2 regions of the Thiorhodovibrio frisius genome follow, and region 1 is predicted to be linked to the other one. Evidence: predicted binding sites of a transcription regulator. Region 1 holds the regulator's gene; the other holds the start of a gene.
What was found. Region 1 encodes sigma-54, which starts transcription at its own class of promoters, with help from an activator protein. Its sites were predicted from a motif close to TGGCANGNTNCNTGCTT; they were not measured.
Positions count from the first base shown of each region.

Region 2: a site for sigma-54 is predicted at 2,526-2,542, ahead of glnA (glutamate--ammonia ligase). Genes of this name have one in related genera too.

Region 1 covers NZ_CP121471.1:5,049,745-5,054,163, reverse strand. Annotated here, with positions in the region: gene lptA (lipopolysaccharide transport periplasmic protein LptA) at 1-206, shown strand, start outside; gene lptB (LPS export ABC transporter ATP-binding protein) at 203-955, shown strand; gene Thiofri_RS23030 (RNA polymerase factor sigma-54) at 1,097-2,605, shown strand; gene hpf (ribosome hibernation-promoting factor, HPF/YfiA family) at 2,717-3,082, shown strand; gene ptsN (PTS IIA-like nitrogen regulatory protein PtsN) at 3,209-3,685, shown strand; gene hprK (HPr(Ser) kinase/phosphatase) at 3,682-4,419, shown strand, end outside.
Region 2 covers NZ_CP121471.1:4,919,390-4,923,808, forward strand. Annotated here, with positions in the region: gene Thiofri_RS22425 (DUF4124 domain-containing protein) at 1-506, opposite strand, end outside; gene glnA (glutamate--ammonia ligase) at 861-2,267, opposite strand; gene Thiofri_RS22435 (cation diffusion facilitator family transporter) at 2,710-3,831, opposite strand; gene glyQ (glycine--tRNA ligase subunit alpha) at 4,117-4,419, shown strand, end outside.

The sequences.
Region 1 (4,419 bases):
AACCGGTTTTGGGGCGATCGCAACGAATGGAATACGATGCGGATCGCGACGAAATCACCTTGATTGATCGCGCCGTGTTGATCCAAGGTCAGGATCGCTTTGCCAATGACCGCATCGTATACAATCGCACCACCGCGCGCGTCACCGCCGGCGCCAATGCGCAGGGCAACGAGCGCGTCAAAATCACCATCACGCCAAAGGAATGACTCCCGGTTCGCACACTCAGGCCGCTCTGGCCTTGCAGGCCGAAGGTCTGGCCAAGAGCTATCGCCGTCGCAGGGTTGTCGATGGTGTTGATATCACCGTCAGGGCTGGTGAAGTTGTCGGTTTGCTCGGTCCCAACGGTGCCGGCAAGACCACCAGCTTCTACATGATCGTCGGTCTGGTGAGCGCTGATTCCGGGCGCATTTTGCTTGCCGGCGAGGATGTCACCCTCGCGCCCATGCACGCACGCGCCCGGCGCGGCCTGAGCTACCTGGCCCAGGAGCCATCCATCTTCCGCAAGCTGAGCGCAACAAACAACCTGATGGCGGTGCTCGAAACCCGCCCAGAACTCGACGACCACCAGCGCCGCCAGTATTGCGAGGCGCTGCTCGATGAGCTTGGCATTGCGCATATCGCCCAATCTCTGGCTCTCAGTTTGTCGGGAGGCGAGCGCCGCCGCCTGGAAATTGCCCGCGCACTTGCCGTCGAGCCGAAAGTCATGTTGCTTGACGAGCCCTTTGCCGGGGTCGACCCGATCGCAGTGGTCGACATTAAAAAAATTATCACCCATTTGAGCGAGCGCGGTATTGGCGTGCTGGTCACCGATCATAACGTGCGAGAAACCCTCGATATTTGTGATCGCGCCTACATCATCAGCGATGGGCAGGTGATTGCCGAAGGTGAGCCCTCGGCCTTGCTCAGCAACACCCAGGTGCGCGCGGTCTATCTTGGCGAGCATTTCCGGCTTTGACGCTCGGCTTTGCGTCGACTTGGCAAAGATCAGCTACAATCAAATTTGCCCTATGCAAATTTCATTCATTGTCCAAGCATCTGTCTATGCCCATCCCGCCGGAGTCCCGCTGCCCGCAGCAGTTCCGTTGAAGGCGTCGCGATGAAGCAGACCATTCAACTGCGCCTCGGCCAGCAGCTGACGATGACGCCGCAGCTGCAGCAAGCGATTAAGCTGCTGCAGCTCTCGACCCTGGATCTCCAGCAGGAAATCCAGCAGGCGCTTGAGTCCAACCTGATGCTCGAGAACGCCGATGACGACCTGCCGGAGCCAGGCACCCGCGAAGACCGCCTGAATCAGGATGAGGCCAGCGCGCAGCGTCTCGAAGAGGCGCGACTCGATAGCTCGTTGCGCCCCGAGCGCGACGGCATGCCCGACGAGTTGCCCACCGACAGCGAATGGACCGACACTTTCGCCGATACCTCCGACAGCTACGCGCCAAGCAGCGGTGCCCAATCCGGTGCTCAATCTGGCAGCCAGTCCGGCGACAGCAATGATTTCGACCTCTTCGCCCAGCGCTCGCGCCCGCAGACGCTGCATGACTACATCGACTGGCAGCTCAACCTGACCCGTTTCGGCGCGCGCGACCAAGCCGTTGCCGAGGCGCTGATCGACGCCATTGACGCCGACGGCTACCTGCATCTGGACCTGAGCGAATTGCCCGCGATTCTGAACGACCCGGAACTTGAGCCGGACGAGATTGAAGCCGTGCTCCATCGCATCCAGAGCTTCGATCCGCCGGGTCTCGCGGCACGCGACCTGCGCGAATGCCTGATCCTGCAACTGCGTCAGCTGACCGATCACCAGCCGCGACGCGACCATGCCCTGAGCATCTGCGAGCACCATTTCGATGCTCTGGGGCGCAACGATCTGGACGCCATGCGCCGTGGCACCAAGCTCAGCGACGATGACTTGGGCCAGGCACTGACGCTGATCCGCTCCCTGAACCCGCGCCCAGGGTCGGCCGTGACCGAGGTGCAACCGGAATACATCAAGCCCGACGTGCTGGTGCGCCGTCGCCACGGCCGCTGGACAGTGGAGCTTAACCCGGATACCACGCCGCGAATTCGCGTCAACGAGAGTTACAGGCAGCTCATTCGGCGTGCCGATAAGGCCGCCGACAATCAGTGCCTGAAATCCCATCTGCAAGAGGCGCAGTGGTTTATCAAAAGCCTGCTGAGTCGCAATGACACCGTGCTGCGGGTAGCGACCAAAATTGTCGAGCTGCAGCAGGACTTTTTCGATTTTGGCGAAGAGGCCATGCGCCCGCTGGTGCTGCGCGACATCGCCGAGACGCTGGAGCTGCATGAATCCACCGTCTCGCGCGTGACAACGCAGAAATACATGCACACCCCCAGGGGCACCTTCGAGTTCAAATATTTCTTTTCAAGTCACGTCAACACCACTTCAGGGGGTGAGTGTTCATCGACCGCCATCCGCGCCTTTATCCGCAAACTGGTCGCCGCAGAGACGCCTAATAAGCCTCTGAGTGACAACAAAATTGCCGAGGTTCTGTCGGATCAGGGCATCAAGGTGGCACGACGAACAGTCGCCAAATACCGCGAAGCCATGGGCATCCCGCCCTCGAACGAGCGCAAGCGGCTCGCATGACGCCAGAGGTTTTCATTACAGAGGGTTTTCATACCAGGGTTCTTTTGTGATGAAATTCCCCAGTCATTGCACCGGCCATCGCCGCGTTCGACCATTCAGGAGTCATAACCTATGCAAATCAAGCTCACCGGGCATCATGTCGACATTACCGAACCACTCAAAGACTATGTCGATAGTAAATTTTCCCGCCTGGAGCGCCATTTCGACCATGTCATCAACGCCAACGTCATCCTGAGTGTCGAGAAGCTCCGCCAGAAGGCGGAAGCCACCCTGCTCGTCAATGGCGCCAACGTTCATGCCGATGCGACGCACGAGGACATGTACGCCGCCATTGACGGGCTGATCGATAAGCTCGACCGTCAGGTGCTCAAGTACAAGGAAAAGCGCCAAAGTCATCGCGCGCCCGGTGCCAAAGTGGCCAGCGCCGAACTTGCCGCTACCGACGAGGCAGCATCGGAAGCGCTTGAGGAGGACTGAGGTCAAACGCATTGCTTGACCCGTTGTCCAAATAACGAACCTACCGACATCCTTCACTGATGACCCATACCGGAGCCGGTCATGCTGGCTCCGGTTTTTGTTTCGTCCACCGGAGAGCCAGCGCACATGTTTCCCCCGCAACTTATCGTCGAGCACCGGGTGCTCGCCGGGGCCAGCATCAGCAGTAAGAAGCGGCTGCTTGAAACCTTGGCCGAGCTGTTGGTTGGCGAGCAGCCCCAGCTCAGCCGCGAGGCGGTATTCGACCGCCTGCTCGAGCGCGAACGCCTCGGCAGCACCGGCCTCGGTCATGGCGTGGCGCTGCCCCATGCGCGCGTGGCGGAGATCACGGACGCCATTGGCGCTTTCATCCAGATCGCCGAGCCCGTCCCCTTCGATGCCATCGACGACCAACCGATTGACCTGGCCTTTGCGCTACTGGTGCCTGAGGGCGCCAACGAGACCCATCTGCAACTATTGGCCAAGCTGGCGGAACTCTTCAACCAGGATCATCTCCGACAGCGCCTGCGCAGCGCCGAGAGCCCACAGGCACTGCTCGACATTCTCACCCAGGCATCTCTGTCGGCATCCAACGGAGTCGCGTGAAAGCTATCGACTCCCTGCAGCGACTTGTCGACAGCCTGAGCAAGCCGCTCAAGCTGCGCTGGGTGCTTGAGCCTCCGCCAGAGCCCATTCCTCTCACTAATCCGCCCCAATCACCGCGCCAGCGGTTGGTGGGCTCCATGAACTGCATCCGCCCGAACCGGGTGCAAATTATCGGCCCGGCCGAATCCGCCTACTTAGGCGATCTGCACCCGGACGCCCGCGCCGACATGATGACGCGGGTTTTTACCGCCCAACCCATTGCGGTCATCTTCTCTGACGGGCTGGAACCTGACCCGGAATTTCGCGCACTTGCAGAGCGGGAACAGACGCCCCTGCTGGGCTCGGGCCTGAACGACCAGGACCTTGTCGAGCACCTGCAACATGTGCTGACCTACGCCTTTGCTGAGCGCATCACCTTGCATGGCGTCTTTCTCGAGGTGCTTGGCATGGGCGTGCTGCTGGTCGGCGACCCCGGCATCGGCAAGAGTGAACTGGCGCTTGAGCTGATCGCGCGCGGCCACCGACTGATCGCCGATGACGCGCCTGAATTCGCTCGGGTTGCGCCGGAGATCATTGAGGGACGCTGCCCGCCCCTGCTGCGCGATTTTCTCGAAGTGCGCGGCCTTGGTGTGCTCAATATTCGCGCCATGTTCGGCGAGAGCGCAGTGCGCGAGACAGACCACCTGAAACTGGTCATCAGCATGCGGATCTACAACAGCAGCGAACTGGCCGGC
Region 2 (4,419 bases), 130 kb from region 1:
CCCGGAGGCAAGCCCTGCAGGACAAACTGGGTGCGCCCATCCAGACCAGCCACGGGTGTTCCGTCGACCTGCACCGAGAGTTTGTGGTCAGGTTCAAGCTGCGGGTCCAGCATCAGGCTCACCTGCACCTTGCCATCGACCGAATCCTGGGTCGCACCCGAAGCCGGGGCCAGCACCTCGAACTGCTGATAGGGACCCAGAATGGCACCGTCCTGGGTATTGTTTTCTGGTTTATCTTCGCCCGACGGTCGGGCTGGCAAAGCGATCTGCTCGGCATTCGGTAGCGGCTGATCGGAGTAGATCACGCGCCCATCGGCATCGATGCCCTTGTAGGCTCCAGCACCAGCCCATGTCGGCAGGCTCAGGAGCAACACGGCGGCTAGGCGAGTTGTTACCTTAGCGCTCTGAAAGAACGCCTGCGCTACAGCAATACGATCAGCGCGACAATGCTTGGAAATCTCGGGCTTGGCAATCTCGGGCTTGGCAATCTCGGAAATGGGCGACATGGCGATGCCCCATCGGCAATGTTTGGGTAGTCGGAATCTTAGTGCAGATACCGGGGCGCGACAACGTCGGCGAACCACCACGCCCAAACCCGTGGGCTATAGCGCTGGCAAATGCGTTTGCTGTTTTGGGCCGGGTAGCGGTCACGGGGGTCTCGGCGGCATGGATGCCGCCGGGAAGCCCCCATGGAAGGGTTCACGGCGTCCCCCGTGACCGCTACCCAGCCCAAAACAAGCCGGAAGTCCATGTCCGCTGGGTAGACAACAAAAAACCCGCGGCCGGTTGGGGCACGCGGGCTGATCTTGCAATGACGGATCGCGGGGCCGCCTGAGGCGACTTCCCGCGAACGCTTGCCATTAAAGGCTGTAGTAAAGATCGAACTCCACCGGATGAGTGGTCATGCGCAGGCGTGTGACTTCCTGCATCTTGAGCGCGATATAGCCGTCGATGACGTCGTCGGTGAAGACGCCGCCAGCGGTGAGGAACTCGCGATCCTTGTCGAGTTCGTCGAGTGCCTGGTCAAGCGAATAGCACACTTGCGGAATGGTCTTTTCCTCTTCCGGCGGCAGGTCGTAGAGGTCCTTGTCCATGGCCTCGCCCGGGTGGATCTTGTTCTGGATGCCGTCGAGGCCGGCCATCATCATGGCAGCAAAGGACAGATAGGGGTTGCCGGTGCTGTCCGGGAAGCGCACCTCGATACGCGCGGCCTTGGGGTTAGCATCGTGCGGGATACGCACCGAGGCCGAGCGGTTCTTGGCCGAGTAGGCCAGCATGACCGGCGCCTCGAAGCCTGGCACTAGACGCTTGTAGGAGTTGGTTGAGGCATTGGTAAAGGCATTGAGCGCACGGGCATGCTTGATGATGCCGCCGATGTAGTAAAGCGCCTCTTCCGACAGGCCGGCGTACTTATCGCCACTGAAGATATTCTTGCCGCCTTTGCCCAAAGATTGATGCACGTGCATGCCGTTGCCGTTATCGCCCACCAGCGGCTTGGGCATGAAGGTGGCCGTCTTCCCGTAGGAGTGCGCCACGTTCTGCACGCAGTATTTCAGGATCTGGTTCATGTCGGCGCGCTGCACCAGGGTAGCGAACTGAGTGCCGATTTCGCACTGACCAGCGGTGGCCACCTCGTGGTGATGCACTTCGACCGTCAGGCCCATTTCTTCCATTGCCAGACACATGGCGGAGCGCAGATCGTGGAGGGAGTCAACAGGCGGCACCGGAAAGTAGCCACCTTTCACACTCGGACGGTGACCCATGTTGCCGTCCTCGAACACCCGCTCGGAGTTCCACACGGCCTCTTCGGAGTCGACCTTGTAGAAGGCGCCGCTGATGCTCGCGCCCCAGCGCACGTCGTCGAGGACAAAGAACTCGGGCTCGGGGCCGAAGAAGGCAGTATCGGCGATGCCGGTAGACTTCAAGTAAGCCTCGGCGCGCTTAGCGACCGAACGCGGATCGCGCTCATAGCCCTGCATGGTCGCGGGCTCGAGGATGTCGCAACGGATAATCAGGGTTTTTTCGTCGGTGAAGGGGTCCATCACCGCCGTGTCGGCTTCTGGCATCAGCACCATGTCGGAGGCCTCAATGCCCTTCCACCCGGCGATGGAGGAGCCGTCGAACATCTTGCCATCCTGGAACAGCGCCTCATCGGCCTTGGCGGCGGGCAGCGAGACGTGCTGCTCCTTGCCCCGGCTGTCGGTGAAGCGCAGGTCGACGAACTTTACGTCCTCGTCTTTAATGAGTTTCAGCACCTTTGCAGACATCTAGCAATTCTCCCGTGGTTCTGCGAGCGTAGGTTTCGAGGCGAGGCTCCATGCCAACGCGCGCCCTGACAGGTGCGGTTTCATGAAGCCCAAAAGAATGCGTCAGCATGATAGCGGCAAGGTCGCTGCCAGGCTCGGAAAATTCGTTTCAACGCTGATGGTCCCGGCCACCCCGGAGGGTGAAAGCGACTGTTTCACGGCAATGATCCGAAGGGCGGGCGATAAAATGAGCTAACGCTAACGGCTGGCCCCGAGGGAAAGCAGGGATCATGCCACCCGCGCGCAGCAGCCAACACCGCCAAACATGGCCAGACACAATGCCGTCATGCCCGCCAGACAGGCGCCGACTGAGCGCCAGCCGGGCGCCACCTTCGCACCATTTTAGTGCGTCCAACACAACAGATTGCACGATCCTGGTGCAACAATTGACCAATCATCCTGATCATCCAAAGTAAACCCGAGCCTGACGAAACACCGGGTCCTTGCCAATGGCATGACGGATGCGACTTGCAAGCTTTTCCGGGTCATGGCCCGCGCCAGCTGTCAACGTCAGCGGCAGCAGAATCTCCACCTCCAGGGCACCATGCAGGTAATGCAACAGCACGCGCCGGCGCTCGGCGAATTCGGGAATCCCGGCGCAGAGTTGTTCGAGCTTTTGCAGGGCTTGGGCGCGCAGCGGCAGATCGGCACGCACCGGGCGAATTTCATCGTCTTCAGGATCGATATGGACGATCACCTCGCTGATCTCGTCAAAGCCGGCCTTGAGCCGCTTTTCGACCAGCACGCTGATCATGTGCCCTTCCGACACACTAATATATGGGTCGACCAGCACATGCACATCGGCGCTTGCCTGCCCACCGTGCGTGCGGGTGCGCAGCATGTGCAGATCGCGCACATCGGCAATGCCGGTGATGGCCTCGCGGATTTCGCCCACCCGGGCGGGCTCCAACCCGGCATCGACCAATTCGCCCACCGCTTCATTGCCGAGATCCCAGGCGATCTTGGCGATCATCACCGCCACCAGCACCGAGGCCACGGCATCCAGGTAATTCAACCCTGCCAGGGTGCCAGCAATGCCGATCAGCACCACGACGGAAGAAATCGCATCAGTGCGGTGATGCCAGGCATTGGCGCGCAACATATCCGAGCGCACCCGTTTGGCATAAAACAGGGTGTACCAGAACAAGGCCTCATTGACCAGAATCGACACAGCCGCCGCAGCAAGCGCCAGCCAGCCCGGCCGCAAGAGTTGTTCCGGCTCGAACAATCGCTGGACTGCGTCCCAAGCAATGCCCAGCGCCACTGCGGCCAGAAAGATACCCAGGATCAGGGTCGCGACTGTCTCGAAGCGCTGATGCCCGTATGGATGTTCTTCATCCGGCGCCTCCCCGGCATGACGTCCGGCGAAATACACCAGCAGGTCAGAGAGCAGATCAGACACCGAATGCACCCCGTCGGCGATGAGTGCATGGGAATTGCCAAGCCAGCCGCAGAGGATTTTGCCGATCGCGAGGAAGGTATTGCAGATCGCCGCGACCAGGGTGGTGCGGACGATGGCCTTCATCCGTTCATTGGCCCTTTCGTTACCAGGCGGATTAAGCGGTTCGGACGCGGCGCGCGCGTGCTGATGATGCGAAGGACTAACCATGACTGAATCTAACCCAGAACATCCAGGGAGCTATGATATACCGAAACCCTTTGAGATTTCGGCTCGTTCTGGGCCGGGTCACGGCCACGGGGGACGCCGTGAATACTTCCCCATTTACAAGCTAGCGCGCGATAGGCAACGAGCCTTTATACTGACGCGCTTTATCGGTTTCGGTTGGCCCTGTTTCGTTTGGAGGTTGTCGTGCCAAGCCCCTCTGTTTTGGATTCTCGGGTACTGGATTTTCAGGACTTGATACTCAGATTGCAGCAATTCTGGGCCGAGCGCGGCTGTGTAATTCTGCAACCTTACGATATGGAAGTGGGCGCTGGCACCTTTCACCCGGCCACCTTCTTGCGCGCCATCGGCCCCGAGCCCTGGCGCGCGGCCTATGTGCAGCCGAGTCGCCGCCCGACGGATGGTCGCTATGGCGAGAACCCCAACCGCTTGCAGCATTATTATCAGTATCAAGTCCTGCTCAAGCCCTCGCCGCCGAATATCCAGGAA